DNA from 3 places in the Mesorhizobium sp. M8A.F.Ca.ET.207.01.1.1 genome. Region 1 is predicted to be linked to each of the others. Evidence: predicted binding sites of a transcription regulator. Region 1 holds the regulator's gene; each other region holds the start of a gene.
What was found. Region 1 encodes PhoB, which activates phosphate uptake and scavenging genes when phosphate is short. Its sites were predicted from a motif close to TGTCATNNANCTGTCAT; they were not measured.
Positions count from the first base shown of each region.

Region 2: the regulator PhoB is predicted to act here: its motif matches at 3,927-3,943, upstream of EN850_RS09120 (PhoX family phosphatase).
Region 3: the regulator PhoB is predicted to act here: its motif matches at 5,023-5,039, upstream of EN850_RS10230 (DUF1045 domain-containing protein).

Region 1 is NZ_SRUS01000009.1:76,251-86,176, forward strand. Features, by position in the region: gene EN850_RS24750 (CHASE domain-containing protein) at 1-1,013, opposite strand, end outside; gene EN850_RS24755 (ATP-binding cassette domain-containing protein) at 1,163-1,987, opposite strand; gene EN850_RS24760 (sugar ABC transporter permease) at 1,998-3,350, opposite strand; gene xylF (D-xylose ABC transporter substrate-binding protein) at 3,492-4,532, opposite strand; gene EN850_RS24770 (ROK family protein) at 4,797-6,041, shown strand; gene phoB (phosphate regulon transcriptional regulator PhoB) at 6,307-6,996, opposite strand; gene phoU (phosphate signaling complex protein PhoU) at 7,015-7,722, opposite strand; gene pstB (phosphate ABC transporter ATP-binding protein PstB) at 7,748-8,551, opposite strand; gene pstA (phosphate ABC transporter permease PstA) at 8,548-9,399, opposite strand; gene pstC (phosphate ABC transporter permease subunit PstC) at 9,403-9,926, opposite strand, start outside.
Region 2 is NZ_SRUS01000003.1:93,113-103,038, forward strand. Features, by position in the region: gene EN850_RS09110 (NAD(P)/FAD-dependent oxidoreductase) at 331-1,515, shown strand; gene EN850_RS09115 (hypothetical protein) at 1,507-1,731, opposite strand; gene EN850_RS09120 (PhoX family phosphatase) at 1,862-3,865, opposite strand; gene EN850_RS36305 (hypothetical protein) at 4,142-4,606, shown strand; gene EN850_RS09130 (response regulator transcription factor) at 4,820-5,482, opposite strand; gene EN850_RS09135 (sensor histidine kinase) at 5,479-6,870, opposite strand; gene EN850_RS09140 (hypothetical protein) at 7,038-7,379, shown strand; gene EN850_RS09145 (phosphatase PAP2 family protein) at 7,388-8,089, shown strand; gene EN850_RS09150 (DNA-3-methyladenine glycosylase) at 8,386-8,985, opposite strand; gene EN850_RS09155 (LysR family transcriptional regulator) at 8,988-9,890, opposite strand.
Region 3 is NZ_SRUS01000003.1:313,419-323,344, forward strand. Features, by position in the region: gene iolC (5-dehydro-2-deoxygluconokinase) at 1-589, shown strand, start outside; gene iolD (3D-(3,5/4)-trihydroxycyclohexane-1,2-dione acylhydrolase (decyclizing)) at 625-2,475, shown strand; gene iolE (myo-inosose-2 dehydratase) at 2,594-3,511, shown strand; gene EN850_RS10215 (DUF3329 domain-containing protein) at 3,576-3,809, shown strand; gene iolB (5-deoxy-glucuronate isomerase) at 4,114-4,926, shown strand; gene EN850_RS10230 (DUF1045 domain-containing protein) at 5,079-5,786, shown strand; gene EN850_RS10235 (alpha-D-ribose 1-methylphosphonate 5-triphosphate diphosphatase) at 5,818-6,957, shown strand; gene phnN (phosphonate metabolism protein/1,5-bisphosphokinase (PRPP-forming) PhnN) at 6,954-7,583, shown strand; gene EN850_RS10245 (COG4280 domain-containing protein) at 7,718-8,473, shown strand; gene EN850_RS10250 (hypothetical protein) at 8,470-8,685, shown strand; gene EN850_RS10255 (transporter substrate-binding domain-containing protein) at 8,979-9,782, shown strand; gene EN850_RS10260 (amino acid ABC transporter permease) at 9,852-9,926, shown strand, end outside.

The sequences.
Region 1 (9,926 bases):
GTCTCATGCAAGGCCGATACCGCGTCATAGGCCCGCTCCTGGTAGCGCGCCACCAGAGCGATGGCACCGGCCAGGAGCAGGCCGAACATTCCCAGCATGACGGGGATGGCGCGCGACGAGGGTTGCGAGAAGGCGCTGGTCGGCCTGAACAAAACGGTCCAAGGGCGCCCCGCCACGGTCATCTTGCGGGTGACCAGCAGCCGGTCTCCCAGGGATGAAACCGGTGGCGTCTCCGAGCGGAACAACAGATTGTCGCCGTTCACCGCTCCGTCGTAAATCTCTGTGTTGACCGGCAGCAGCGGCGCACGGCTCAGCGCGATCTGGAACAGGTCCCGGGCCCGGAAGGCGGCATAGAGAAAGCCGGCGGTCGAGGATCGCGATGCGTTGATGACCTCCGGCGCCGTTTCTACATTGAGCCGCACGAAGACCAGGAACCCGGTGAAGGTCTGCGCGACGCCCGTGCCCTGGCCGAGCTGCACCAGCCCGCTTGCATGCTGCTGGTCGTCGGCCATCGCCTTTTCGATCGCCACGCGCCGCACCGGCTCGCTGAACATGTCATAGCCGATGCTGGCCTGGTTGGACGGATCCAGCGGCTCGAAAAGGGCTATCGGCGTGCGCCAGGGCTGCGTCGTATCCGGATAGACCGGATGGCTGGCGCCGAAATCGTGGAGGATGTCGCGCTCCACTGCGGCTTCGTCGCCCGTCTTGACCAGCCGCAGGAAGCCGATGCCGCGCAGGCCGGCAAAATTGCTGTCGATATCCAGCGCCTTGAAGAAGGCCTTGAACTCGCTCTGGGAAATATCGCCGTTGCGCGCATCGAACAGGGCCTGTGTCGAGCGCAACAGCGACAGATGCAGGTCGATGCGGCTCTCGATCCGGTTGAGGGCGTCATCGGCCGCCCCTTCGAACTTAATGCGGGCGGCCTCCTGCGTCGCGAAATAAGCGAACCCCGCCATGGTCATGCTGATCAATGCAACGGCTATGAACGCGACGATTGGAAAAAGCTTCTTCAACGGATGATGCGGTCCATGAGCAAAACAGGACCTTTATGGGCAAGTCGCCGGGCCAACACAATGGTCAGGCCAAGCCATCGTGATCACTGGCATATCACGTGAACGGCAACGGGGCGTGCCCGAGCGGCCCGGCCGGCCTGCGGCCGGCCTCAGGCGGCGATCCTCAGCGCCCCCGGCCCCGGTATGGCACCTGGAGGACATTTGCCCAGGATGATCATGCCCAGCACTTCGTCCTGGGTGACGTCCGTGGTGCGTGCCGTGCCGACCACCTGGCCGTTCTTCATCACGCAAACCCGGTCGGCGAGCTCGAACACGTCGTGGATGTCGTGGCTGATCAGGAAAATGCCGATGCCGTCGGACTTGAGCTGCCTGACCAGTTCGCCGACCTGTGCCGTTTCCTGGGGGCCGAGTGCCGCCGTCGGCTCGTCCATGATCAGGATGCGGGCGTTGAACAGGATGGCGCGTGCGATCGCCACCGACTGCCGCTGTCCGCCTGACAGTTTGATCACCGGCTCCTTGAAGCGCTGGAAGCGGGGATTGAGCCGCCCCATCACCTTGCGCGCCTCGGCCTCCATGGCGACGTCGTCGAGCGTGCCCCAGGCGGTCATCAGCTCGCGGCCGAGGAACAGATTGGCGGCGGCATCGACATTGTCGGCCAGCGCCAGCGTCTGGTAGATCGTCTCGATGCCGTATTTCTTGGCGTCGCGCGGGTTGGAGATCGCTGCCTCCTCGCCATTGACGAAGATCTGGCCGGCATCGCGCTTGTAGGCACCGGACAGGATCTTGATCAGCGTCGACTTGCCGGCGCCGTTGTGGCCGAGCAGCGCTACGACCTCGCCCGGGAAAAGGTCGATCGACGCGTCGTCGACGGCACGGATGCCGCCGAAGGCGATCGAGATGTTGCGCATGTCGACCAGCGGCGTGCCCATGGGGGCGGTTGCGGGGGCAGTTGCGGGAGCGGTTTTGTCAGCCATGATCGTATCCCTAAACCCGCTTGCGATAGACGGTATCGAGCCACACCGCGATGACCAGCACGGCGCCGACGACGATGCTCTGCAGCGGCGAGTCGACGCCGAGCAGCACCATGCCCGACTGCAGCGACTGCATCAGCAATGCGCCGAGCATGGCGCCGATGATCGTTCCCGAGCCGCCGGCAAGCGACGTGCCGCCGATGACGGCCGCGGCAATGACGAGCAGCTCGTCCAATGTGCCAAGCACATTGGTGGAGGAGTTCTGCCGGGCCGACGAAATGGCGGCTGCGATCGTGGCCAGCACGCCCATGATCATGAACACCTTCATGGTGATCCAGCGCGTGTTGATGCCGGCGAGATTGGCCGCTTCCGGATTGCCGCCTATGGCAAAGACATAACGGCCGAAACGGGTGCGGTTGGTGATGAAGGTCATGACCAGGCCGACGGCGACCGCCATCAGCACCGGTATCGCGATGCCGTGGGCGATGAACAGGCCGCCCTCGGGTACGGTGATGTTGTTGGCGGCCGCGTAGCGGTTCACGATGCCGATCGGCCATGGATAGGAGTTGGCCAGCCAGACCGCGCCCATGATGACGGCGCAGGTGACGGCGCCGAGCAGCGTCTCGGCCCAGACCGGCCGCAGCGGGAAGCGGAAGCGCTTGCGCTGCACGCGCCCGTTGAACAGCGCGAACACGACGGCCAGGCAGGCGACGATGCCCACGACCCAGCTCCAGGTGGCGCCGATCGATCCGGCCGGGCCGCCGCCCATCAGCTGGAAGGTGGCGTCGAGCGGTGCCACCGTCTGGCCTGACGTGACCCACCAGGCGGCGCCGCGCCAGACCAGCAGGCCGCCCAGCGTGACGATGAAGGCCGGCACTTCGAGATAGGCAATGACGAAGCCCTGGAAGGCGCCGATCAAAAGGCCGAGCGCCAGGCCGATGACCAGAGCCAGGACCCAGATCCATGGGTTGCCGAGTTCAAGCCCCACGAACCGAACCAGGAAATGCACCTGCGCAAAACCCATGACCATGCCGATCAGGCCCTCGGCGGAACCGACGGACAGGTCGATGTTGCGCATGACGATGACCAGCACCATGCCACAAGCCATGATGGCGACCGCGGACGTCTGCACCGACAGGTTCCACAGATTGCGCGGCGTGAGAAACGTGCGGCTGTCGAAATCGAGCGGATTGACGCCGAGACGCAGGCTCGAAATCACATGCAGCGCGACCCAGATCAGCAGCAGGGCGCCGATCATGCCGAGCATGCGGGTGTCGATCTCGGTCGCCTTCAGGAACCGGGCGACCGCGCCGAGTTCCGAGGCGCGCGCGGTATCGGCCTGCGGGTTGGACGTCGTATCGGTCATGATTTCCTCCAACCGGCTGGCCGTCTACGCGGATGCCGAAGCCAGCCTAGAAGCTATCCGCGTGATGCGGAAACACAAATCTTTTTGAGAAAACGCCGCGGCTTTGGGCCGCGGCGCCTTCATTTCTTCAAGCGGTCAAACTCAGTTGCAGGCCGCAACGCTGCCGGCGGCGACGCCCGCGCAGACTTCGTCCTTCTTGATCCAGCCGGCGTCGATGACGAGGTTGAGATTATCCTTGGTGATGGCGACCGGGGTCAGGAACAGCGACTTGACGGTGTTGCCGCCAGGCGTCGTGAAGTCCTTCACGCCGGCGATGTCGGTCATCTTCTTGCCGTCGGCGAGCTGCGAGGCGATCTCGGCGGCGTTCTTGCCGAGTTCACGGGCGTCCTTCCACACCGACACGGTCTGGGTGCCGAGCGCGATGCGGTTGAGCGCGGCGTGGTCGCCGTCCTGGCCAGAGACCGGCACGGTGCCGGCGAGCCCCTGCGCCGTCAGCGCCGCGACGACGCCGCCGGCGGTGCCGTCATTGGCCGCGACCACCGCGTCGACCTTGTTGTCATTGGCGGTGAGGAACTGCTCCATGTTCTTCTGGGCGTTGGCGGGCAGCCAGCCGTCCGTATAGGCCTCGCCGACATTCTTGATCTTGCCCGAGTCGATGGCTTCCTTCAGCACTTCCATCGAGCCCGAGAACAGGAAGTCGGCATTCGGGTCGGCACCCGAGCCCTTGATGAAGACGTAGTTGCCTTCAGGCTTCACCTTGAACACTTCGCGGGCCTGCATGCGGCCGACTTCCTTGTTGTCGAAGGTCAGGTAGAAGACGTCCTTGTTTTCGATCAGGCGGTCATAGCCGACGACCGGAATGCCCTCGTCGAGCGCTTTCTGCACCGCCGGACCGATGGCCGAGGCATCCTGCGCCAGGATGATCAGCGAATTGGCGCCCTGCGAAATCAGGCTCTCGACATCGGTCAGCTGCTTGCCGGGATTGGACTGCGCATCGGCGGAAATGTACTTGTCGCCCGCGGCCTCGATCGCCTTCTTCATGGCGGCCTCGTCGGTCTTCCAGCGCTCTTCCTGGAAGTTGGACCAGGAAACGCCGATGACCTTGTCCTTCGCCTGCGCGACCGACACCAGTGTCAGCGACATGGCGACACCCGCCAGGATGGCGGCTGTGAATCTCTTCATGATATCCTCCCTGCGCCGCGTATGGCGCGACCAAACTGGCCCGAAGGCCGGCACAAAGGCTCTATTTTTTCGAGCCTCGAAAAAACACTGGTCCATCACCGGAACACTGTCAACATCGATTCTGATGGATTTTGAGGTGCCGGAAATTTTTTTTCGAGCCTCGCAATAAATAAATGACAGCACCGGCCGCTTCTGCCAGTGTTTGACCCTGTTGCCGGAGGTATTCGAGGGGGATCAAGAACCGCGGCAACCGGGAGGGAAAGCATGTCGGTGGGAATCCGCCACGACGATCTGCGCCGGCGCAACCGCGCAATGGTGATTGCAGCCGTGCGCCGGGATGGTCAGCCCTCGCGCACCGAGATCGCCGCCACCACTGGCCTCAGCCACTCGACCATATCGGCGATATCCGCCGACCTGATCGGCGAAGGTATCCTGACCGAAGGCAAGCCGAACGAGGCCGGCTCACTCAAACGCGGCCGGCCGCAGGTTGGCCTCGGCCTCAACCCCGAGGCCGCGGCTGTGATGACCGTGGTGCTGTCGCTGAATTTCCTATCCGTCGCCGTCATCGATTATGCCGGCCAGGTGGTCGCCGAGGAGCAGCGCCGGCTGGACACGCTGACCATGTCGCGCGAGGCGCTGATCGGCGAATGCACGGCAATAGTGCGCCGCCGCATCGAGGACCCCGATCTCGATGTCCGCAGTGTTGCCCGCATCGCGCTGGCGATCCAGGGCATCACCGACACCGAGGCGCGTGCCATGCTGTGGTCGCCGATCACGCCGCAGACGGACATTGCCTTCGCCGACATACTCGAAGCCGAATTCGGCATCCCCGCCACCATGGAGAACGACTGCAACATGATGGCGGTGGCGTTGCGCTGGCGCGACCCTCAACGCTACCGCGACGACTTCATCGCCATCCTGCTCTCGCACGGCATCGGCATGGGCCTGGTGCTCAAGGGCGAACTGTTCACCGGCACCCATTCATCGGGCGGCGAATTCGGCCACATGATCCATCGCCCGGGCGGCGCGCTCTGCCGTTGCGGGCGGCGCGGCTGCGTCGAGGCCTATGCCGGCAACTATGCCATCTGGCGTAATGCCAGGCAGCTTGGCGAGGACGCCGAACCGGTCGCCGATGTCAGCGACGCGCAGATGCGGACACTCGCCGCGACGGCAAGGGAGAAAGACGGACCGGAGCGCGAAGCGTATCGCAAGGCGGGCGAGGCGCTGGGCTATGGGCTGGGCAGCCTGTTCGCGCTGATCGACCCGGCGCCGGTCGCCATGGTCGGTGTCAGTGCCGCCGCCTTCGACCTGATCGAGCCGGCCTTGCGCGAGGCCATCGCCCAGACCGCCGGCGGCCAGCATTCGGAATCGATTTCCTTCGACACCGAGCCGAACGAACTGCCGCTCATCCGCGAAGGCTGCGCCATGCGCGCCTTGACCTTCGTCGACCAGGAGATTTTCGCGCCGGGCGTGCAGGCGAGAGGCAGTGCTGGGAAGAGCGTCGCCTGAGCGAACGCTCCGGTGAATCACCACCAATGCTGGAGGTTGGCCGAGCGCCCTCAAGGTCGTCATCCCTGGGCGGAGCAGCCGCGAAGCGGCGTCGCGGAGACCCTGGGATCCATGCCGTGACCTCGATCGTAGAGTGCAACGGCGCAGAATTCTGCACTGCGGCGACGCGTCGAGGTCCCGGCACGGATCCTCGGGTCTGCGCCGCGTCGCTTCGCTCCTTGCTCCGCTCGTGGATGACGAAGTCAGGGGCGTAGCCGCCCTCGACCTAGTCTTCCCTGATCGCGTAGCCCGCCCCGCGGATGGTGCGGATGACGTCGGGCATGCGGCCATTGTTGACCGCCTTGCGCAGCCGGCCGACATGCACGTCCACCGTGCGCTCGTCGATATAGATCGTCTCGCCCCAGACATTGTCGAGCAACTGGCTGCGCGAGAACACCCGGCCGGGATGGCGCATCATGAATTCGAGCAGCCGGAACTCGGTCGGTCCGAGCCGGATTTCGCTCTTCTTGCGATAGACCCGGTGCGATTCACGGTCGAGCACGATGTCGCCGACCTTGAGCACGCTGGACAGCACTTCCGGCTTGGCGCGACGCAGCAGCGCCTTGACCCGGGCCATGAATTCCGGCGTCGAGAACGGCTTGACCAGATAGTCGTCGGCGCCGGTCGAAAGGCCACGCACGCGGTCGCTCTCCTCACCGCGCGCCGTCAGCATGATGATCGGCAACCTCTCGGTCTCGGGCCGCATTCGCAGGCGCCGACAGAGTTCGATGCCGGAAACAGCCGGCACCATCCAGTCGAGCACCAGGAGGTCGGGCACATTCTCCTGGAGGCGGATCTCGGCTTCGTCGCCGCGCGGCACCACCTCGACCTGGTAGCCTTCCGATTCCAGATTGTAGCGGAGGAGCACGCCGAGCGGCTCCTCGTCCTCCACCACCATGATGCGTGGCGCGATCATTGGCAGATCATCCTATCGTCAAGCCGCCGGCGCCGACATCGCCGTCTCGTCCTGCTTCGGACGATTGGCGGGCAGTTGCGTTCCGGTCAGCACATAATACGCATTCTCGGCGATGTTGGTCACATGGTCGCCGATGCGCTCGAGATTCTTGGCGCAGAACAAGAGATGCGTGCAAGCCGTGATGTTGCGCGGATCCTCCATCATGTAGGTCAGCAGTTCGCGGAACACCGAGGTGTATTTGACGTCGATGCGTTCGTCGTCATTCCTGAGCTTGGCGAGGGCGGCGGCATCGCCGGCCGCATATTCCTCGACCACGCCCTGCACCTGGATCAGCACCAGCTGCGCCATGGAATCGATCGAGTGCGACAGGTCGCGCGGCGTGGCGGTGAGGCCGACGGAACCGACACGCTTGGCGATGTTCTTGGCAAGGTCGCCGATGCGCTCGAGGTCGCCCGCCATGCGGATCGAGCCGACGACATGACGCAGATCGTCGGCCATCGGCTGGCGCTTGGCGATCAGGGTGATGGCGCGGTCGTCGAGTTCGCGCTGGCGCGCATCCATGATGGCGTCGTCGGAGACGACGCGCTGTGCCAGCGCGTTGTCGGAATTCAGCAGAGCCTTGGTGGCGCCGCCGACCATCGTGCCGGCGAGATCGCCCATGTCGCTGATCAGCCTGCTGATCTGTCCGAGATCCTCATCGAAGGCTGCGACTGTGTGTTCGGCCATGATCCTGGTCCTCGTATGCGTGATATCAGCCGAAGCGGCCGGTGATGTAGTCCTGCGTGCGCTTCTCGCGAGGCGACGTGAAGATCTTCTCGGTCTTGTCGAATTCGACCAGTTCGCCCAGATACATGAACGCCGTCTGGCGCGACACGCGCGCCGCCTGCTGCATGTTGTGGGTGACGATGACGATCGTGTAGTCGGCCTGCAGCTCGTCGATCAGTTCCTCGATCTTGGCGGTCGACAGCGGATCGAGCGCCGAGGCTGGTTCGTCGAGCAGGATGACTTCCGGCTTCACCGCCACGGTGCGGGCGATGCAAAGACGCTGCTGCTGGCCGCCCGACAGGCTGAGGCCGCTGGCGTTGAGCTTGTCCTTGACCTCGGTCCACAATGCCGCGCGCTTCAGCGCCTGTTCGACACGGCCGTCCATCTCGGACTTGCTGATCTTCTCGTAGAGACGGACGCCGAAAGCGATGTTCTCGTAGATCGACATCGGGAACGGCGTCGGCTTCTGGAACACCATGCCGATCTTGGTGCGCAGGAGATTGAGATCCTGCGAGCGGTCGAGGATGTTCTGGCCGTCGAGCAGCACCTGGCCGTCGGCGCTCTGCTTCGGGTAGAGCTCGTAGATGCGGTTGAAGACGCGCAGCAGCGTCGACTTCCCGCAGCCCGACGGGCCGATGAAGGCGGTGACGCTGCGCTCGGGCAGCGACAGGCTGATATCCTTCAACGCCTTCGACTGGCCGTAGTAGAAGTTGAGGTTCTTGACCTCGATCTTGGCCTTATCCACGGCCACTTCGGGCGTGTTCAACTCGGTGGACAACATCGGTTTCATCTGTCCTCTCTGCGTCCGGTAAGGCTGCGGGCGAAAATGCTCAGGCCGAGAACCGTCAGGGTGATTATGAGTGCGCCGGTCCATGCCAGTTGCTGCCATTCCTCATAGGGGCTGAGAGCGAACTGGAAGATGGTGACAGGCAGGCTGGCCATCGGCGCGTTGAGATTGCTCGACCAGAACTGGTTGTTGAGCGCGGTGAAGAGCAGCGGCGCCGTCTCGCCGGAGATGCGGGCGATGGCGAGCAATATGCCGGTGACGATGCCGGAGAGCGCGGCGCGGTAAGCGACAGATTTGATGACCACCCAGCGCGGCGCGCCGATCGCGGTGCCGGCTTCACGCAGCGCGTTCGGCACCAGGTTGAGCATGTCCTCGGTGGTGCGCACCACGACCGGAATGACCAGGATGGCCAGCGCAACGGCGCCGGCAATGGCGGAGAAATGTCCCATCGGCCGCACCATCAGCTCGTAGACGAACAGGCCGATGATGATCGATGGCGCCGACAACAGGATATCGTTGATGAAGCGCACGATGGTGGTGAGCTTGGAGAAGCGGCCGTATTCGGCCATGTAGGTACCGGCGAGCACGCCGATCGGCGTGCCGACGATCACGGCGATGATCGTCATCACCACGCTGCCGTAGATGGCATTGAGCAGGCCGCCGGCGTCGCCGGGCGGAGGCGTCATTTCGGTGAACACGGCCAGCGAGACGCCGGACAGGCCCTTGTAGAGCAGCGCGCCGAGGATAAGCGCCAGCCAGGCGAGGCCAATGCCGGCGGCGACGACGCACAGCGTCATCATCACGCCATTCTTGCGCTTGCGGCTTTGGTGAAGCGATGCGGCTGTCGACATCGGTCAGGCTCCCGTACGGGCGTCGATGCGCATCAGCATGTAGCGTGCGATGGCAAGGATGAGGAAGGTGATGACGAACAGGATCAGGCCGAGCGCCACCAGCGAGGAGGTGTAGAGATCGCCAACGGCTTCGGTGAATTCGTTGGCGATGGTTGCCGAGATCGTCGTGGCGGGCGCGAACAGCGAAGTCGAGATGCGGTGCGCGTTGCCGATGACGAAAGTGACGGCCATCGTTTCGCCGAGCGCACGGCCAAGGGCGAGCATGACGCCGCCCATGATACCGATCCGGGTATAGGGAATGACCACGCGCCGCGTCACTTCCCAGGTCGTGCAACCGATGCCGTAGGCCGACTCTTTCAGCACCGACGGCACCGTGTCGAACACGTCCTTGGTGATCGAGGTGATGAAAGGCAGGATCATGATGGCGAGGATCATCGCCGAGGTGAGCAGGCCGATACCATAGGGCGGGCCGGCAAACAGATTGTTGAGCCCGGGAACACCATGGAACAGCCAGATGATAAAGGGTT
Region 2 (9,926 bases), on a different contig from region 1:
GCATCGTCAGAAGAGGTCCACCAGCCCCCGGACCTCGAATCAATCACTTTGCCGCGACCTGGTTATCGCCGATGCCGCCGATATGCCATATAGGGCTGGATGTATTCGGACAGAAGCGGGCAACCGTTTCATGTCGTGGTTTTGGCCGCGGTTGCGCGATCCGGTAGTTTTCGCCCGGCGGCGGAATGCTCCGGGGCGAGACCACGGCTCGGCGCAGGCCCATTGAAAATCGGCTTCGATTTGCCGTTCGGGCTCGGCGCGCGATCAAACTGTTACAGCGGCCTGCGTGCCTTCGGGGTTGCCGCAAGGGCGAATGGGATTCGAGTGTGAATGGCTGACACGACACCCGGGACGATGATGGAGCAGTTGCTGGCTGTCGAGCCGGCGATCGTCATTGGCGCCGGCGCCGCGGGGCTGGCTGTCGCGCGGGCCTTGATGAAGGCCGGCGTGGCGACGGTGGTCCTGGAGAAGGAAAGCCGGCTGGCCGAGCCCTGGCGTCGGCGCCACGAACAGCTGCACCTCAATACCCACCGCGATCTCTCGGCGCTGCCCGGCCTCACCTATCCCAAGGGTACTCCCGCCTTTCCGCACCGGGATGTCGTCATCCGCCATATGAACGATTTCCATGAGGCGAACCATTTGCCGGTCGAGTTTGGCATTTCCGTCGAGGCCATCATCCCCGGGGGCGACCACTGGATCGTGCGCACCAGCGCCGGCTCGCGCCTGGCGCGTCATGTCGTTGTCGCAACCGGCCGCGACAGGGAGCCCTACACGCCGCAATGGAAGGGCATGGAAGCGTTCGCGGGCCGGATCATCCATTCGGCCGATTTTGGCGACGCCCACACCTATGCGGGCAAGAAGGTGCTGGTTGTCGGCGCCGGCAATTCGGGCTTCGATGCCCTCAATCATCTGGCGGGCATCGATACCGCCGCTATCTGGCTGTCGGCCCGCAACGGCCCCGCCCTCTTGCCCAAGCGTATCGGCAAGATCGCCGTGCACCGCCTCTCGCCGTTCATGGCGCGCTTGCCGCTGCGCGTCGCCGATGCGGTCATGGCGGTGACGCAGCGCCTGGTTTTCGGCGATCTCACCAAATTCGGCATGCCGCGGGCACCTGCCGGCGGCGCCAGCCGTCTGACTTCGGACTACACCGCGATCGCCGCCGATGATGGCGCCGTCAAGGCCATCAAATCGGGCAGGATCCTGGTGGTGCCGGGGATACGGGAGTTCACCCGCGATGGCGTCATGCTGGCCAATGGCAGCCTGATCGCTCCCGACATCGTCATTGCCGCGACGGGCTACCGCACCGGCCTGGAGCGCATGGTCGGCAATCTCGGCGTGCTCGACGAGAAAGGCGTTCCGCTCTTCAACGGCGGCCAGGCCGATCCGAAACTGCCGGGCCTGTGGTTCACCGGCATGCGGCCGAGCATCCGCGGCTGCTTCGCCAATGCCGGCATATTGGCCAAGGCGATAGCCAGGCGCATCGCCGGTCCCGGCCAGCCGGGCACCTCACGCTGATTTCGGCTCCAGCCGCCGGAAACCGACGGCCTCGGTCAGCATCTCCTCGTCGACCATGCCGGCATTGTAGAGGGCAAGCAAGGTGAGCGCCAATTCACGCGCCTCCGTGGATTCGGGATGCGCTTGCCGTCGGCGGCAGGCCTCATCGAAGACACGTTGCAACGTGGCCACTTCGTCAGGTTTGAGCAGGCCACGGTCGTAGATCGACTTGGGCATGGCGATGATCTCCTGATCGCGATTTAGGGCGCCATGTGTAAATTACCAATCTTTCCCGAGGCTTGAATGCAATGCCGCGCAAAAAAGAGGGGCCGCGGATCGCCGAAGCCCCTCTCGTTTTGTCTCGCTGTCAGACGCCGATCTTGCCGCCGCCCTGCTTGGTGATCGCCACGACCGCCGGCCGCACCGGCATGTCGGGGTTGAAATCGGGCCAGCGGGTCGACGGGTCCTCATAGTAGGAGGGCCGGCCAAACGCGTCCCAGTCCTCGCCGCCGTCGCCCGGATGCTGGACGGCGACGAAGGCGGTCTGATCGTCCGGCGTAAACAGCGGGCCGCACATCTCGGCGCCGATCGGCACCCGGAAGAACAGTTTCGAGGTCGCCCGCGCCGATCCTTCCGTGTCCACCGCCCATAGGCCATCGGTGCGGCCGGTGGCCTTCGGGCCCTGGCCGTCGGTGGCGACCCACAGGCGCCCGGCCGAATCGATCGCGCAATTGTCGGGCATGCCGAACCAGCCATTGGCCGTCGTCGCGGTGGAGAAGGTGGCGCCGACATCGGCCACCGACGGGTCGCCGCATTTCAGCAGCACTTCCCACTTGCCCTTTGTGGCGGCGAAATCGCCGCCGTCCTCGACGATCTCGATGATGTGGCCGAAGGCATTCCCGGCGCGCGGGTTGGCGGCGTCGGCCTGATCGGCCTTGCGCTTGGAATTGTTGGTCAGCATGACATAGACCTTGCCGTTGCCGGCATTGGGCTGGATGTCTTCGGGCCGGTCCATCTTGGTGGCGCCAAGCAGGTCGGCGGCGCGGCGCGTCTCGATCAGCACGTCGGCCTGGCCGGCAAGGCCGTTTTCCGCCGTCAGCGGACCCTGGCCGAACACGATCGGCATCCATTCGACCGAGCCGTCCTCGGCGAATTTGGCGACATGCAGCGTGCCGTCGTCGAGCAGGTCCTTGTTGGCTGCGCGGTCGCCGGCATTGAACATGCCCTTGGTGACGAATTTGTAGACATAGTCGAAGCGCTCGTCGTCGCCGAGATAGAAGACGACGCGGCCGTCCTTGGCGACGATCGATTCGGCGCCCTCATGCTTGAAGCGGCCCATGGCGGTGCGCTTGCGCGGCACCGAATTCGGGTCGTTGACATCGACTTCGACGATCCAGCCGAAGCGGTTGGGCTCGTTCGGTTCCTTGGCGAGGTTGAAGCGGTCGTAATGCGTGCCCCATTCATAGGCGCCTTCCGGGATGCCGAGGCGCTTGTAGTTGGCGGCTTCCTTGTGGCCTTCCGGCAGCTCGCCGGAGAAATAGCCATGGATGTTCTCCTCGGCCATCACATAGGTGCCCCAGGGCGTGACGCCGCCGGCGCAGTTGTTGATCGTGCCGAAGACTTTCGTGCCGGACGGATCGGCATTGGTCTTGACGCGGTCATGGCCGGCGACCGGGCCGGACAGCGCCATCTCGGTGTTGGAGGTAATGCGGCGGTTGAGCTTGCCGTCACGCACAACCTGCCATTTGCCGCCGTCCTTGCGGATCTCGACGATGGTGCCGCCATGCGCGGCCATCTCGACATCGACCTGCTCCTTCGAGAGCGGCGCCACCTCGGCCGCCTTCTTGCCGTCCTTCTCGACGATCTTGACGATGCCCGGGAACATCAGATGCGGGTTGGTGTATTCGTGGTTGACCACCAGCAGGCCATGTTCCGCCGAGCCATCGATCGCGATGTAGCCGACATAGTCGTTGTTGTAGCCGAACTGCCTGGCCTGGGCTTGTGCCGACTGCTTGGTCGGATCGAATTCCGGCGAATCGGCAAACAGCGGATCGCCCCAGCGAAGCAACACATCGGCGTCGTAGCCCGGCGCGACATGGTGCTTGTCGTCGATGCCGGCCTCCAACTCGTCGAACTTGAAGGCCGAGCTTTCCGCGGCGCGGGCATCGTCGGCGGCGATCATCGCCAGCGGGCTGACGGTGGCGGCGATCGCCGAGACGGCAAGCGAACCCTTGAGGAAGCCCCGGCGCGAAAACCGCGCGGCGATGATCTCGCCCATCGTGCGGTTTTCGCTGGGATTGTTGGCCGGGCCTTCGTTTTCCTCGAGCAGGCTGGTGCGGAATCGGGCGTCGGGGGAGCAATGTTCGGTCATGAGAGCCTCTGGCTGGATTGGCTGGAGCTTGTTGCCTGATCGACCGCCTTACAGTCGGCTGATCACATTTTCGTGACAAGGTATCGGCGCTGCCGCGGCCTCACGACACCATTTTTCACGCCGGACCTCGGACTTTAGTCCAGTCTTGCGCCTGCAAAGGTCCTGGGAGACAAACGCAACGGTCGGAGGTCGCTTCCGGTCACCACGTGTTTCGGCGATGTTGGTTGCACTGCAACGTTGGGGTGGGTGCACCGGCTCAATCGACGGAGTTCAGGGATGCACGGATCGATAACGGCCCGTTGTTGCCGGCTGGCTTTCGGATCGGCTGCGCTTCTGGCGCTGACCATCGCTCCCTATGGAATTGCCTTTCATGGCTTCGTGCCTGGAATCGAGGCCGCGACCGCGCTCGCCAAGGGTGGCGGCGGTGGTGGTGGCGGTGGCGGCGGCAGCAATGGAAACGGCAACGGCGGCGGCAACAATGGAAACGGCAACGGAAATGGCGCTGACAACGGTGGCGGAAATTCGGGGTCCGGCAAGGGCCAGGGCGGGAAGAGCAGCCATGTCAACGCCACCACTGGCGACGAGGTCGACGTGGACGGCAACAAGATTACGGTTCACCACCCCGACGGCTTAACGGAAAAGATCGAGAACGGCCGTTTCAGGATGAAGGATGCGCTCGACCGCACGATCATCGACCGCCCGGCCACACCGGCCGACGTCAGCCGTCTCAAGGCCCTTTGAATCCTGGCCTTCTGAAATCCCGGCCTTCTGAAATATAGGCCTTGTGAAGCTGGTCAACAGGCAACGACCAGCTTCACACGTCACCTCCGCCGCCCCCCGGCGGAGGTGACCTCGTTTTCGCGCTGTGTTCCAATGCTGCGATGACTTGGAGCAATTCCATGAAAAGTGCGTAGCGGTTTTCCCGGGAGAAGCGCGTAGCTTCGCTAAACCGCTTTATGAGAAGTCCCTCTCGCGGTCACGAAACTCGCGCATCATGAGGGCAGCCTCGGTGCGGTTCCGCACGCTGAGTTTCGACAGCACCCCCGTCATGTGGTGCTTGACGGTCTTCTCCTGCAGCGCCAGGCGCAAGGCAACTTCCTTGTTGCTCAGTCCTTCCGCCACCAGCCGCAGGATTTCGGTCTGTCGGCCGGTGAGTTGCCGCAGCCGGTCCGCCACGCCGTTGGTGGGCTGCAGGGACTGCACATCGGAAAGCAGCCGGGCCGACAACATCGGCGAAAGATAGCTTTCGCCAGCCGCCACGTTGCGCAGGATATCGGCAAGCGAGCGCGATCCGACTCCTTTGAGGATATAGCCATGCACCCCCGCGTTCAGGGCCTTGGTCACGTCGGCATTGGCCTCCGAAACGGTCAGCATGACGATCTTCTGGGTGGGATGGTCCGCAAGGATGCTTGCAACCGCGGCCAGGCCGCCGCCGGGCATGGAAATGTCGAGCAGCAATATGTCGGGCTGCACGGTCGAGGCGATGCGTTCCGCGTCCTGCGCGGTAGCCCCTTCTCCGACCACCTCGAAGCCTCCGATCTCCGAAAGGCTGCGTGTCACACCCTCGCGGAAGAGAGGATGGTCGTCGACAATGGCGATGCGGATGGCGCCCATCATGCTTGCTCCTCGACCGAAAGACGGATCATCAATTTCGTGCCCTTCGGCCCCGTCAGGGTTTCGAACTGTCCGCCAATGCTTTCAACCCGCTCCCTGAGGCCGGCCAGCCCCAACCCTTCGGCCCGGGCCGGATCGAAGCCCGGCCCGCCATCCGACACTTCGACGAAAAGCCGGCCATTTTTCATTCCCGCACGCACCGCCTGATCCTTGCCCCGCCCGTGGCGGTAGGCATTGTTCAGCCCCTCCTGCACGAAGCGATAGATGCTGATCTTTTCAGAAGCGCCGGGCTCGGGCAAATGTTTGGGCAGCGTAAGCGTCACCGACGTGCCCGTCCGGCGCTCATGCTCCTCGACGGCCAGCCGCAACACGTCCGCCGCCGCCGCCGTTTCTATCTGCGGCAGCACCAGGCCGGTGCAGATGCCGCGTATCTCGCGCATCGCGTCCTCCAGCGTCTTGCGAATCATGGCGACCTCGGTCGAGCGGCCTTCGCTGCCATGGCCGTCGCCGGTAAACACCGGGCTGTCCATGCGCAGCGCCGCCAGGGCCACCAGCTGGGCAGGGCCGTCATGCAGGTCGGCGCCGATCCGGCGCAGGTATCGTTCGTTGAGCGCCGTGGCGCGGCGGGATGCCCGCTGCACGCGCTGCCGCAAGGCGCTGTTCTGCGTCACCAGGCCCTGCAGTTCCGACACCTGGCGGCGCAGCGCCCCGCGCTGGTCGTCGATGGTGCGGCTGGCGCGCAGGACGATGCCCGACAGAAGCAGGAATGCCGTCAAGGTGGTGCCAGCCACGATCAGCCAGCTCGACAGCAGGGCGGAAGCCAGGGTGGCCTTGAAATCGCCGGCGAGCTCGTAGAATTCGGTGACGGCGACCACGTCGCCGGACCAGGGTTCGCGCACCGGATTGTAGATTTCGAGCAACGGCACACCCGCGGCCCGCTCCTTCTCTTCGTCCTCGTCGAACGTATCGAACTGGGCCATGACGCTACCCTGGAAGGCGGAACGCAGATTTTTGTTCAGCTCGAAGCGGCGGCCGATCAAATCCGCGTCCTTCGCGTAGAGCACCGTGCCGTCGCGGCGCCAGAGCCTGAACGACGCCAGGCGTTTGCCGAGCGCGCCCTGGCCGAGTGTCTCGTCGAGCGCCTGTTTGACGGATTCGCTGAGCTCCTCGCTCTTGCGCAGGTCGGGCAGCAGCGGCGCAATCACACTGTCGACATAAAGCGCCGTCGTGGCGGCCGAATTGCGAATGACGCCGTCCCGGATCTGCGTCGTCACCCAAGTCCCCACGATCAGCATGACGACCAGCAGCCCAAAGCCGCCGGCAACGACGAATTGCAGGGCAAGGGAAAGCTCGCTCCAGCGCCGCGCCAAGTTCTGAAGAATACGAATCATGGTCCCCTGACCGCCCTTCTATCGATATGCTGGGCGATTCCAGCACATTGAGCTTCAGTCTCGCCGTTGCCAAGACCTTCGTTGCAACGACCTCGCTTGACGTCTCGGCGCGCTTCGGAAACAAGGTCCGCGATATCAGGCGAAAGCCACTTCGAGGGGGACGGACGTTGAGTTTTTCGGGATTGCTGCAGCTGGGTTTTTCAACGGTGATCTTCCTGCTGGCGGCGACCGCCGCCAAGCAATGGGGACTGGCGCCGAGCCTGGGCAAGATCCTGCTGACGCTGGCGCTCTATTCGCTGGGCAATCTGATCATGCTGCGGCTGATCCGCGAGTTCGGCATGTCGGTGTCGTTCAGCCTTTCGGCGGTCATCCAGCTGGTCTCGGTCAATGTCGTGGCGCTGGTGTTCTTCGGCGAGCGCGTCAACGCGCTGCAGGCGACCGGCATCATGCTGGCGATCGCCGCCGTGGCGCTGATCACCCTTGGGCCCTATCTGCAAGGGCGGTTATAACCGTGCCGATGAAAAACGCTGCGAAAACGCTGCTCAACCGGGTCGAATTCCCGGTGCTGCTGGCCGGACTGGTCATCGCTGGTGGGCTGTGGGCGTTCGAGGAATTGATGGAGGTGGCGCGGGCCACCACGCCGCACGCCTTCGATACCGAGATACTTCTCGCTTTCCGCCAGCCGGGCCAGCCCGGCCTTCCCATCGGTCCGTCATGGCTGGAAGGGGCGATGCGTGACATCACCAGCCTTGGCAGTACCAGCGTGCTGGTGCTGATCACCACCGCGACGGTCATATATCTGCTTTTGATCCGCAGGCGAGGCACTGCGCTTCTCATCTTCGTTGCCGTGGCGGGCGGCCAGCTTCTGTCGAGCCTGCTGAAAGTCGGCGTCGACCGGCCACGTCCGGAACTGGTTTCGCATCTGGTCAACGAGACCTCGCTCTCCTTTCCGAGCGGCCATGCCATGCTGTCGGCGGTGACCTATCTCACGCTCGGTTCGCTGGCGGCACGCTTCCTGCCGGGCCGGACCACCAAGGTCTACGTGTTGTTCCTGGCGGTGCTGACGACGGTGCTGGTCGGCGTCAGCCGCGTCTATCTGGGCGTCCACTGGCCGTCCGATGTGCTGGCGGGCTGGTGTGCAGGCTTCGCCTGGGCGATGCTATGCTGGTTGGTGGCGAGGGTTCTGCAACGGCGCCAGGCGGTGAGCGACGATGCCTGACCCCACCGTCAGATCAACCTGTTGATGAGGTGCCCACCACAGCCCGCCAGCGCCAAAGCCATCGGTAGCAAGCCTGCTGATGTCATCAAGATCTTGAAAACGTTCAACCTCGTTATCCCCTGCCCCGAATGTGCGGCACCTTAGGCTGAAATCTTCGGAAAGTATCGAGAAATGGACAATCAGGCGAAGACGCTAACGTGCCGCAAGCGTCAAGCGGCCGCTGGTGACCTATGCCGCGTCGATCCGCGATGCGCGGGCGCAGCTGGCGGGAAAACAAGAGGCGGAGCAACCGTCGCTCAACGGTTGAGCGATGCCGGGCCACTGACGAAAGGACTTTCCTTCAGGTAAAAGCGAAGCAGGCGGTCCGCGTCCTTCGAAATGCCGATCCTGATGCCCTGTCCGATCGCGCCGGCCCCGAATTCATCGTGTGCGAGCCATAGCGGGCCTTCCCGGCAAAGGTCGAGCCCGTCGAGCGATCGATCGATCCGCAATGCCGCGGCCAGCCTTCCGGGCCCGCGCGCCAGGTCGCGCAGGCGCTCGACGCCACGGTTCAGCCGCATGATCGCGATGCCTTCCAGCGGCTCCAGTGCCCGGATCAGTACGCCGGTCCCGATGCCTTGCGCCTCGCTCGAAACGTTCAGCATGAACGAGATGCCATAGGCGAGATAGACATAGGCGTGCCCGCGCTCGAGAAACAGCGACCGGTTGCGCTCCGTCATCCCTCGAAAGCCATGCCCTGCGGCGTCGCCGGCGACATAGGCTTCCGTCTCGACGATCCGCCCGCTGACCCTGCCGTCGGGCAAGTCGCGCACCACCAGCTTGCCGATGAGATAACGGGCAAGGGCGGCCGTATCGTCCGGCAGTTCTTCCCGCGCGAGCGGGCGAAGCACGGTCATGCTCACGATGAGCCATCCGCGTGGCGCAGCGCGTTGGCGATCACCGCGAAGGCCGGCGAGTTCTGCCGGCGGGTCGGATAGTAGAGGTAATAGCCCGGGAACAGCGGGCACCATTCGTCGAGCATCAGCACCAGCCGGCCCGACCGAATCTCGTCGGTCACCAAATTCTCAGGCACGTAGGCGATCCCAAGTCCGCTCACGGCGGCGTCGATCATGGGGATCGTCGAATTGAAGGTCAGCTGTCCGTCGACGCGCACTCTCAGCTCTCGCCCGTCCCTGGCGAATTCCCAGGCGTAGAGGCCGCCCGAGCGCGACTGCCGGTGGTTGATGCAATCGTGCTGGACGAGGTCCTGAGGCGTGCCGGGCGCCGGATGCCGGGCGAGGTAGTCAGGGGACGCGACGATGACCAGCCGCCAGTCGGGGCTGATGCGAATAGCGACCATGTCCTTGTCGACGCTTTCCCCCAGCCGCACGCCGGCGTCGAACCGCTCCTCGACGATGTTGCGGAAGCCATTGTCGACATTCAGTTCGACGTGGATGTCGGGATAGTGCCGCAGTACCGGTTTCAGCTTCGGCCAGACGATCCAGTCCAGCGCGTGATCGGAGAGTGTGATCCGCACATTGCCCGACGGCTTGTCGCGAAACGCCATCAGCGCGTCGATGTCGTTCTCGATATCCTGGATGCGCGGCGCCAAGGCGCGCAACAGCCGCTCCCCGGCTTCGGTCGGCGAGACGCTGCGTGTGGTTCGGGTCAGCAGGCGCAGGCCGAGCCGCGCCTCGAGCTGCTTCACGGTGTGGCTGAGCGTCGACTGGGACGTGCCAAGCTTGGCGGCCGCTTTGGTGAAGCTGCTTTCCTCGGCCACCGCCTGGAACCAGAGCATGTCGTTCAGGTCGCGGCGGTTCATGGCCAGCCCTCGTGCATTTATATCAAAATTGGATAA
Region 3 (9,926 bases), on a different contig from region 1:
GCGCTTCGAATTCTCGCAGGATATCGGCTCGCAGCTCACCGAATGGCCCGTCGATCACTGCATCAAGTGCCTGTGCTTCTACCACCCTGACGATCCGGCGGAACTCAAGGAAGAACAGCAGCAGAAGCTGCGCGCGCTGTTCGAGGCCGCGCGCAAGGTCGGCCGGGAACTTCTCATCGAGATCATCGCCGGCAAGCATGGCAAGCTCGACGACACGACGATCCCGCGCGCGCTGGAGGAACTCTATGCGCTCGGCATCAAGCCGGACTGGTGGAAGCTCGAGCCGCAGGCGTCAAGCGGCGCCTGGGCCAAGATCGAGGCGGTGATCCTGAAGCACGATCCCTGGTGCCGTGGCATCGTGCTGCTTGGTCTGGAAGCGCCGCAGGACGAGCTGGAGGCGGCTTTTGCCGCCACCGCCAAGGCGCCCATCGTCAAGGGCTTTGCCGTCGGCCGCACCATCTTCGTCCACGCGGCCGAACAGTGGCTGGCCGGCAAAATGTCCGATGACGAGGCCGTCGCCGACATGGCCTTGCGCTTCGAACAGTTGACCGAGGCGTGGCTTGCCGCGCGCGGCCGCAAGGCGGCATAACAGGCCGCGACACAGGGACTGCGGAGGAAACAACCATGAGCAAGACAATCCGCCTGACGATGGCGCAGGCGCTGACCCGCTTCCTGTCCCGCCAGATGACCGAGATCGACGGCAAGACGGTGCCGATCTTCGGCGGCGTCTGGGCGATCTTCGGCCATGGCAATGTCGCCGGCATCGGCGAGGCGCTTTACCAGGTGCGCGATGAGCTGCCGACCTTCCGCGCCCACAACGAGCAGGCGATGGCGCATGCGGCGATCGCCTACGGCAAGGCCAATTTCCGTCGCCGCTTCATGGCCGCGACCTCTTCGATCGGCCCCGGCGCGCTGAACATGGTGACGGCGGCGGCACTCGCCCACGTGAACCGGTTGCCCGTCCTGTTTTTGCCGGGCGACGTCTTCGCCAACCGCATCCCCGACCCGGTGCTGCAGCAGGCCGAGGATTTTTCGGACGGCACCGCGACGGTCAACGACTGTTTCCGGCCGGTGTCGCGCTATTTCGACCGCATCACGCGGCCGGAGCAGATCATACCGGCGCTGAGCCGAGCCATGCAGGTGCTGACCGATCCGGCCGATTGCGGCCCGGTGACGCTGTCGCTCTGCCAGGACGTACAGGCCGAGGCCTATGACTATCCCGAGAGCTTCTTTGCCGTGCGGGTCTGGCGCCAGCGCCGGCCGCGCCCGGACCGTGGCGAATTGGCCGCCGCCGTCACGGCACTCAAGGGAGCCAGGAAGCCGCTGATCATCGCCGGCGGCGGCGTTCTCTATTCGCAGGCTTCCGACGAACTGGCGAAGTTCGCCGAAGGCGCCGGCATTCCGGTCTGCGAGACGCAAGGCGGCAAGTCCTCGCTGCCGGACGATCACAAGCTCAACATGGCGGCGGTCGGCGTCACCGGCACCTCGGCCGCCAACCGGCTGGCCGAAGAGGCCGACGTCGTACTCGCCATCGGCACGCGCCTGCAGGATTTCACCACCGGCTCATGGGCGCTGTTCAAGAATTCCGGCAAGACCATCATCGGGCTCAACGTACAGCCCTTCGACGCCGGCAAGCACCGGGCGCTGCCGCTGGTCGCTGACGCCGCGGAAGGGCTCGCCGAATTGGGCGCCGCGCTGAAAGGCTGGAAGGCGCCTGCCGCCTGGGCCGACAATGCGGCCAGCGGCAAGAAGGCCTGGGAGGCCGAAGCGGCCAAGGTGACGGCGTCGACCAACGCCGCGTTCCCGTCCGACGCGCAGGTGATCGGCGCCGTGCAGCGCGCCATGGGTTCCGGCGTGACGCTGCTGCACGCGGCCGGCGGGCTGCCGGGCGAATTGCACAAGCTTTGGCAGGCGGGCGCGCCCGGCTCCTACCATGCCGAATACGGCTTTTCGACCATGGGGTACGAGATCGCCGGCGGGCTCGGCACCAAGATGGCCAAGCCCAACGAGGAGATCGTCGTCATGATCGGCGACGGCTCCTATCTGATGCTGAATTCCGAGATCGCCACCTCGGTGATGCTCGGCCTGAAACTGACCATCGTGCTGCTCGACAACAGGGGGTTCGGCTGCATCAACCGGCTGCAGATGGCGACCGGCGGTGCCAACTTCAACAACCTGTTGAAGGACTCGCGCCACGAGATCCTGCCCGATGTCGACTTTGCCGCGCATGCCGCCAGCATGGGCGCGATATCAGAAAAAGTTTCGTCGATCGCCGGGCTGGAGACGGCGCTGGCTCAGGCGAAAAAGAACGACCGCACCACCGTGCTGGTCATCGACACCGACCCGCTGGTTTCCACCGATGCCGGCGGGCACTGGTGGGACGTGGCGGTGCCCGAGGTCTCGGTGCGGCCGCAGGTGAACGCGGCGCGCAAGGCCTATGACGAGAAGCGGCAGATGCAGACCATCGGCGATTGACGCCGGCGCTGAAGCTCCTTCCTTCTCCCCGTTCCTATACGGGGAGAAGGTGCCGGCAGGCGGATGAGGAGCAGCGCCAACCAACAGGTAATAAGCAGTTCTAACCCGGAGTGACGACTTGAAAGCCAAACTGGGCATGTCCCCCATCGCATGGTGGAACGACGATCTTGCCGAACTGAGCGATGACGTGTCGCTGGAAGAGTGTCTGCGCCAGTCGCGCTCTGCCGGTTTCACCGGCATGGAAATGGGCCGGCGCTTTCCCAAGGACCCAAAGGTGATGCTGCCGATCCTGAAGGCCGCCGACGTCACGCTATGCGGCGGCTGGTTTTCCGGCACGCTGGTCGACGAGGAGATGGCTGCGAACAAGGACCGCATCCAGCCGATGATCGACCTGTTCAAGGCGGTCGACGCGCCCTGCATCGTCTATGGCGAGGTCGGACGCTCGATCCAGGGCGACCGCTCCAGGCCGCTCGCCACCAAGCCGAAGCTTTCGGGCGACGAAATGAAGGCCTACGCGCGGCGCCTGACGGAATTCGGCGAATGGTGCGCCGAGCAAGGCATGCCGCTTTCCTACCACCACCACATGGCGGCGGTAGTCGAGACCGAGCCGGAACTCGACGCCTTCATGCGCCATTCCGGCGAAGGAATCCCGCTGCTGCTCGATGCCGGCCATCTGGCGTTTGCCGGCGGCGATGTGCTGCGCGCCATCGACAACCACCACAAGCGCATCAGCCATGTCCATGTGAAGGATGTGCGCATGGATGTGATTGACAAGCTCGACCGTGGGAAGCAGTCCTTCCTCGACGCCGTGGCGCTCGGCGCCTTCACCGTGCCGGGCGACGGCTCGCTCGATTTCGGCGCCATCGTGCAGCGCTTCGCCGACCACGGCTATGAAGGCTGGTTCGTGGTCGAAGCCGAGCAGGACCCCAGGAAGAACCCGCCGCTCAAGATGGCGCAGGTCGGCTACAAGGAGCTGATGCGGGTGATGACCGCTGCCGGCTACACGGTCGAGACGCAGGGCTTCCCGAATGCCTGAAGGCTGGATTGGTCGCCACGGGTGGCTTATCTGAGAACTGGTCCAGCAACTCTCGGATGGCGCGATGAAAGATTATGAACACCCGTTCTTCCGGCCGCTCTGGCGGCGCATCGCCGTCGTCGCGGTCTGCGTCATCTGGTTGATCATCGAGTTCGCCAGCGGCACGCCGTTCTGGGGCGTGATTGCGCTGGGCTTCGCCGGCTATGCCGTTTGGCAGTTTTTTTATCTGTACAAGCCCGTGGAGGAGGCGAAGGCGACGCCTGAGGAACCCAAGGTCGGCATCGAACCCAAGGAATGATGGAAGAAGTTCCAGTGGATTGGATACGTGCGTAACGGATCGCATACGTTGGTGATTGGCCGAAACGCTCCTCGCTTCGTCATCCTAGGGCAGAGCAAGGAGCGCAGCGACGCGGCGCAGACCCTAGGATCCATGCCGTTGGATTGAAGCGTTGCGACGGTGCAGAATTCCGCTCCGCTCCGCTGCGGGGTCACGGAATGGATCCTAGGGTCTCCGCGACGGAGCTTCGCTCCTGCTACGCCCTAGGATGACGAAGTTGGGAGGCTTCGGCCGATCTCGAAGATTTGCGATAGGAGAGACAAAAATGTCGAAACTGCTCGTCAAAGCCGACAAGGGCAATGGCCGCGTCGCGCATGTCACGCCGCAAGGCGCTGGCTGGACCTATGTCGGTTTCGATCTGCATCGGCTGAAGCCCGGCCAGAGCGCCTCGGGACAGTCGGACGACCGCGAAGTCTGCCTGGTCTTCGTGACCGGCAAGGGTACGGCAAAAGCCGGCGGCAAGGATCTCGGCCTGCTCGGCGAGCGCATGTCGCCTTTCGAGGGCAAGCCGTGGTCGGTCTACGTGCCGCAGGGATCGGACTGGTCGGTGACGGCCGATACCGAGCTGGAACTCGCGGTATGCTCGGCGCCCGGCCTTGGCGGCGGCTTGCCGGTCCGGGTGATCGGGCCGGACGATCTCGGCCAGGAGGTGCGCGGCAAGGGCACCAACACGCGCTACGTCACCAACATCCTGCCTGAGGGGCAGCCGGCCGACTCGCTGCTGGTGGTCGAGGTCATCACGCCCGGCGGCCACACGTCGAGCTACCCGCCGCACAAGCACGACCAGGACAATCTGCCCGCTGAATCCTATCTCGAGGAAACCTACTACCACCGCCTCAACCCGCCGCAGGGTTTTGCCTTCCAGCGCGTCTATACCGACGCCGACAAGGATGGCCGGCGCGCGCTGGACGAAGCCATGGCGATCGAGGACGGCGATGTCGTGCTGGTGCCCAAGGGCTATCACCCTTGTGCCGCCTGCCATGGCTATGACCTCTATTACCTCAATGTGATGGCCGGGCCGAAGCGGACGTGGAAATTCCACAACGCGCCCGAGCACGAATGGTTGATGAAGGCCTGACCGTTATGCGTTTCCGGTTGAATTTGTTGGTCCAGTTGGGAAAAATCGTCGGCTAACGACCCTGAGGGTCGATTTGCCTTCGAAAACCCTTCAAAGCTTCGTCAATCCGTCATGGAAATCACCTATGGCAACGTTTCTGACGAGGACTTCCCATGCGTTATGCCATCTATTTCACCCCCAGGCAGGACGAGCTGCTGGCGCGTATCGCCGCCAACTGGCTGGGCCGCGACCCGTTCGGTGCCGCGACCGGCCCGGTTGAGGCCGTGGCCGACCTGTCGGCGGCGGAGGTGGCCTTCCACACCGCTTCGGCGCGCCGCTATGGCTTTCACGCCACGCTGAAAGCGCCCTTCCGCCTGGCCGCCACCGAGACCGAGGCTTCGCTGCGCGCGGCGCTAGACCATTTTGCCGAAACAACGCCGGTTGTGACGATCCCGCGTCTGGTCGTCAGCCAGATCGACAGCTTCTTCGCGCTGGTGCCGGATGGTCCGCTGCCTCCGCTCAACCGCTTCGCCGACGACGTCGTGCGCGATTTCGACCGGTTTCGCGCGCCGTTGAGCGAGGCCGAGATCGAGCGGCGCAGCCCGGATTTGCTGAAGCCTGCCGAGTTTCGCAATCTCTGCCAGTGGGGCTATCCCTATGTTTTCGAGACCTTCCGCTTCCACATGACCCTGTCGGGCCGGGCCGGGCCACAGGAAAGCCCTCGCCTGCGCGCGGCGATCGACGGCCTTTTCGCCGATGTGTTGCGCCAGCCCGTGCTGGTGGATGCGCTGACATTGTTTGTCGAACTCGAACCCGGTGCGCCGTTCATGGTGCTGTCCCAGCACGCGCTTGGACGCCGCCCGGCCAGAAAAACCGCCTGACAGGCGCCGGAAGAAGCAAGGACCAGCCGCAATGACCGCCGAAACTGTTCTTTCCAACGCCCGCATCGTTCTTGCCGACGAGATCGTCGAAGGCTCGCTGGTGTTGCGCGACGGCTTTATCGCCGGCATCGATGCCGGCGCGGCCCGGACCGGCGAGAACATGGGCGGCGACTTCATCATTCCAGGACTGGTCGAACTCCACACCGACCATCTCGAGGGCCACTATGCGCCACGGCCGAAAGTGCGCTGGAACCCGATCGCCGCGGTGCTTGCCCATGACGCGCAGGTGGCGACCGCCGGCATCACCACCGTGCTCGATGCGCTCCGCGTCGGCATGGACGAGGACGCCGACCTAACATCGGACGACATCCGCAAGCTGGCCAATGCGATCGAGGACAGTGTCCAGCAGGAGCGGCTGCGGGCAGACCATTTCATCCATCTGCGCTGCGAAGTCTCGGCACCGGACTGCCTGAGGGCCTTCGCCAATTTCGAGACAGACGACAGGGTGAAACTGGCGTCGCTGATGGATCATGCGCCCGGCCAGCGCCAGTTCGTCAACCTTGAAACCTACGCCTACTACTACCAGCGCAAGCTGAAGCTCTCGGATCAGGATTTCAAGAAATTTTGCGAGAAGCGGATGGGCGAGTCGGCACTCAATTCAGGACCGAACCGCGTCTTCATCGCCGCCGCCTGCCAGGAGCGCGGCATCGTGCTCGCCAGCCATGACGACGCCACGTCGGCTCATGTCGACGAGGCCATCGAGCAGGGCGTGAGGGTCGCCGAGTTCCCGACCACAGAGGAAGCGGCGCGGGCCTCGAAGGCCGCCGGGCTCGGCGTGCTGATGGGCGCGCCCAATGTCATGCGCGGCGCCTCGCATTCGGGCAATGTTTCGGCACGCACCCTGGCCAGTGACGGCCTGCTTGACATCCTGTCGTCCGACTACATCCCCTTCAGCCTGATCCAGTCGGCCTTCTTCCTCGGCGACATGGTCGAAGGCATTTCGCTGCCGCAGGCCGTCGCCATGGTCTCGAAGAACCCGGCGCAGGCCGTAGGCCTTGACGACCGCGGGATCATCGAACAGGGACGCCGCGCCGATCTGGTGCGGGTGCGCGTCGACGATCATGTTCCGGTCGTGCGCACCGTGTGGCGGCAGGGATGCCGGGTGGCATGATGGTGTCGGCCTTGATCGAGCGCGAACTGTCCGCCGAAACCTTTCCGATCCGTCATGGCGTCTTTGTTGCCGTCGTAGGCCCTAGCGGTGCCGGCAAGGACACGGTGATCGGTTACGCCAAGGCGCTTTTCGCCGACGAGACGCAGCTGGAGTTCGTTCGCCGCGTCATCACCAGGCCGAGCGATGCGGCGAGCGAGGATCACGACACGCTGGCCGACGCCGCCTTCGCCGAGGCCGAGGCCGATGGCGCCTTCGCCATCTCCTGGGAAGCGCATGGCCTGCGCTACGGCCTGCCCGCCGATGTCGACTGGTCCGTTTCCAATGGCCACGTCGCCGTTGCCAACGTATCGCGCGCGGTCATCCCCACCTTGCGCGAACGCTATGCCAATCTGGCGATCGTCGAGATCACCGCTTCGCCCCAGGTGCTGGCCGAGCGGCTGGCGATGCGCGGCCGCGAGTCGCGCGGCGAAGTGCTGGCACGGCTGGCGCGCAGCGCCAGTGTGACCTTGTCCGGCCCTGGCGTCACCTCGATCGACAACAGCGGTCCGCGCGAGGTGGCCGGTGAGCGCTTCGCCGAGCTGCTACGCAAGGCAATGGCCTTCTCCGACATGTCGGGGCTGATCTGATCGAGGCCAGTTTCACCCGTCTGCTTGCGCTGCCGCCGGAACGCTTTGGGCTGCTGGCCGCGTAGGGTGATTCTGGACTACGATCCGGGAATTCGCCCCCAGGGAATCAGGGTCGAGCAAGACAGGAAGCCTTGATGCAGACACTGACACCCATCCTCTCGACAGTCACGGCGGCATTTCTCGCCTCCCTGGTCGAGGTCGTCGAAGCCTTCACCATTGTGCTCGCGGTCGGGGTGACACGCAGCTGGCGTCCGGCCTTGACGGGTGCTGCGCTGGCTCTGGCAGTGCTGGCAACCCTGGTGCTGGCGTTCGGGCCGCTGCTGGCGCTTGTCCCCATCAACACGCTGCAGTTCATCGTCGGGGTGCTGCTAATCCTGTTCGGCATGCGCTGGCTGCGAAAAGCCATCCTGCGCAGCGTCGGCGTCATCGCCCTGCATGACGAAGAGGCGGCCTTCGCCAAGGAAACCGCCGCGCTGCACCGGCAGGCTGACGATCGGCGCGCCGACTACCTCGCCGGGCTGGCCTCGTTCAAGGCGGTGCTGCTCGAGGGGGTGGAGGTGGTGTTCATCGTCATCGCTGTCGGCGCCGCGCATGGGCAGACATTTTACGCGAGCATGGGCGCGTTGGCCGCCTTCGTCCTGGTGATGCTTGCCGGTCTCGCTGTCCACCGGCCGCTGGCGCGCGTGCCGGAAAACGCCCTCAAATTCGTGGTCGGCCTGATGCTGACCAGCTTCGGCATCTTCTGGACCGGCGAGGGCATCGGCGCCGACTGGCCGGGCGCCGATCTTGCTCTGCTCGCCATCTTCGCCATCGTCGCGCTGGCATCCTTCGCCATGGTGCGCTGGCTGCGCGGCACCAATCCCACAGCCGCCGGAGGGCTCGCCCGATGAACGTCCTTCGCCTTGTCGCCAGGGAATTCTTCGGCATGTTCGTCGATGACGGCAGTCTGGCGCTGCTGGCGCTGGTCCTGGTGGCCGCGGTTACCGCGGGGGTGAAGCTGCTCGCATTGCCGCCGCTGCTCGGCGGCGCCCTCCTGCTCGTCGGCTGCCTTGCCATCCTTTTGCAAAGCGTTCGCCGCGCCGCACGCCACGCTCACCGGTAGCGGACAGCCTTCAGCGGCGCCACGGGGATCATCATCGTCTTGCCCCGGCACCCTTGACTCACGTCCAAAATGAAAAATATGGTACCGGTATCAAATGCGAAGCCCCCTAGCGGAACGCGCATGGACAGACAAATAATATTATAATAGCATACCATTATAACTCGCAGAGGAGCCGCTGACTCTCCGGTTTGCAAGGGATGTCCGCGAGCGAGCTGTTTCAAATCGTCGGGTGGCCAGGCGCCCCGCACCGTCGATATCGACACGAGGCGCCAGAAAATGCATGGGAGGAAAACATGCGGACTTTCCTGAGGGACGCGATGCTAGCCGGCATCGTGCTGGCGCTGTCGGCGCTGCTGCCGTCGATCGCTTCGGCACAGTCGGTCGATGAGATCATTTCGCGCGGCAAGCTGGTCGTTGCCATCGACACAACCACGCCGCCCTACGGCTTTCTCGACGCCAATCTGAAACCGACCGGCTTCGACATCGAGGTCGCCAACAAGATGGGCGAGGCGCTGGGCGTGCCTATGGAATTCGTCACCGTCACCTCGCCGGGCCGGATTCCGGCTTTGCTGACCAAGCAGGTCGATGCGGTGATCTCGATCTTCTCGATCACGCCGGCGCGCGCCATCCAGATCGACTATTCGATTCCCTATGCCGGCCAGTCGGCGGTGGTGATCGCGCCGAAGAGCACCTCGATCAAGGGCGTTGCCGACCTCGTCGGCAAGAAGGTTGGCCTGACGCGCGGCACCGGCGAGGACGGATTGCTGACCAAGGCCGCCGAAGCCAATCCGGGCATCGAGATCCTGCGCTTCGACGACTATTCCTCGCTGCTGCAGGCGATGGTGTCGGGCCAGATCGACGCCATGGGCGGCGGTGATTACGGCGAAATCTACCTGAAGAAAGCCGGGAACGGCGACGCCTTCGAGCAGAAATACGTGCTGAAGACCTTCTACTTCGGCATCGGCGTCGCCAAGGGCAACGACAATCTGCGCCAGTGGATCAACACCTGGCTGTTCACCATGAAGGCGGACGGCACGCTGGATGCATTGTCGATGAAGTATCGCAACCAGCCACTGCCGGTGCTGCCGGTCTTCTGATCGCGTCATTCCACGGCGGGACCGCGCATGGCAGCAGCCCCGCTTTCTCGACCTCGTGACGGAATGCCCATGCAAACCGCCCTGCAATTCGGCCAGATCCTGGTGCATCTCGATCTGTTGCTGCGCGGCCTGGAGAAGTCCATC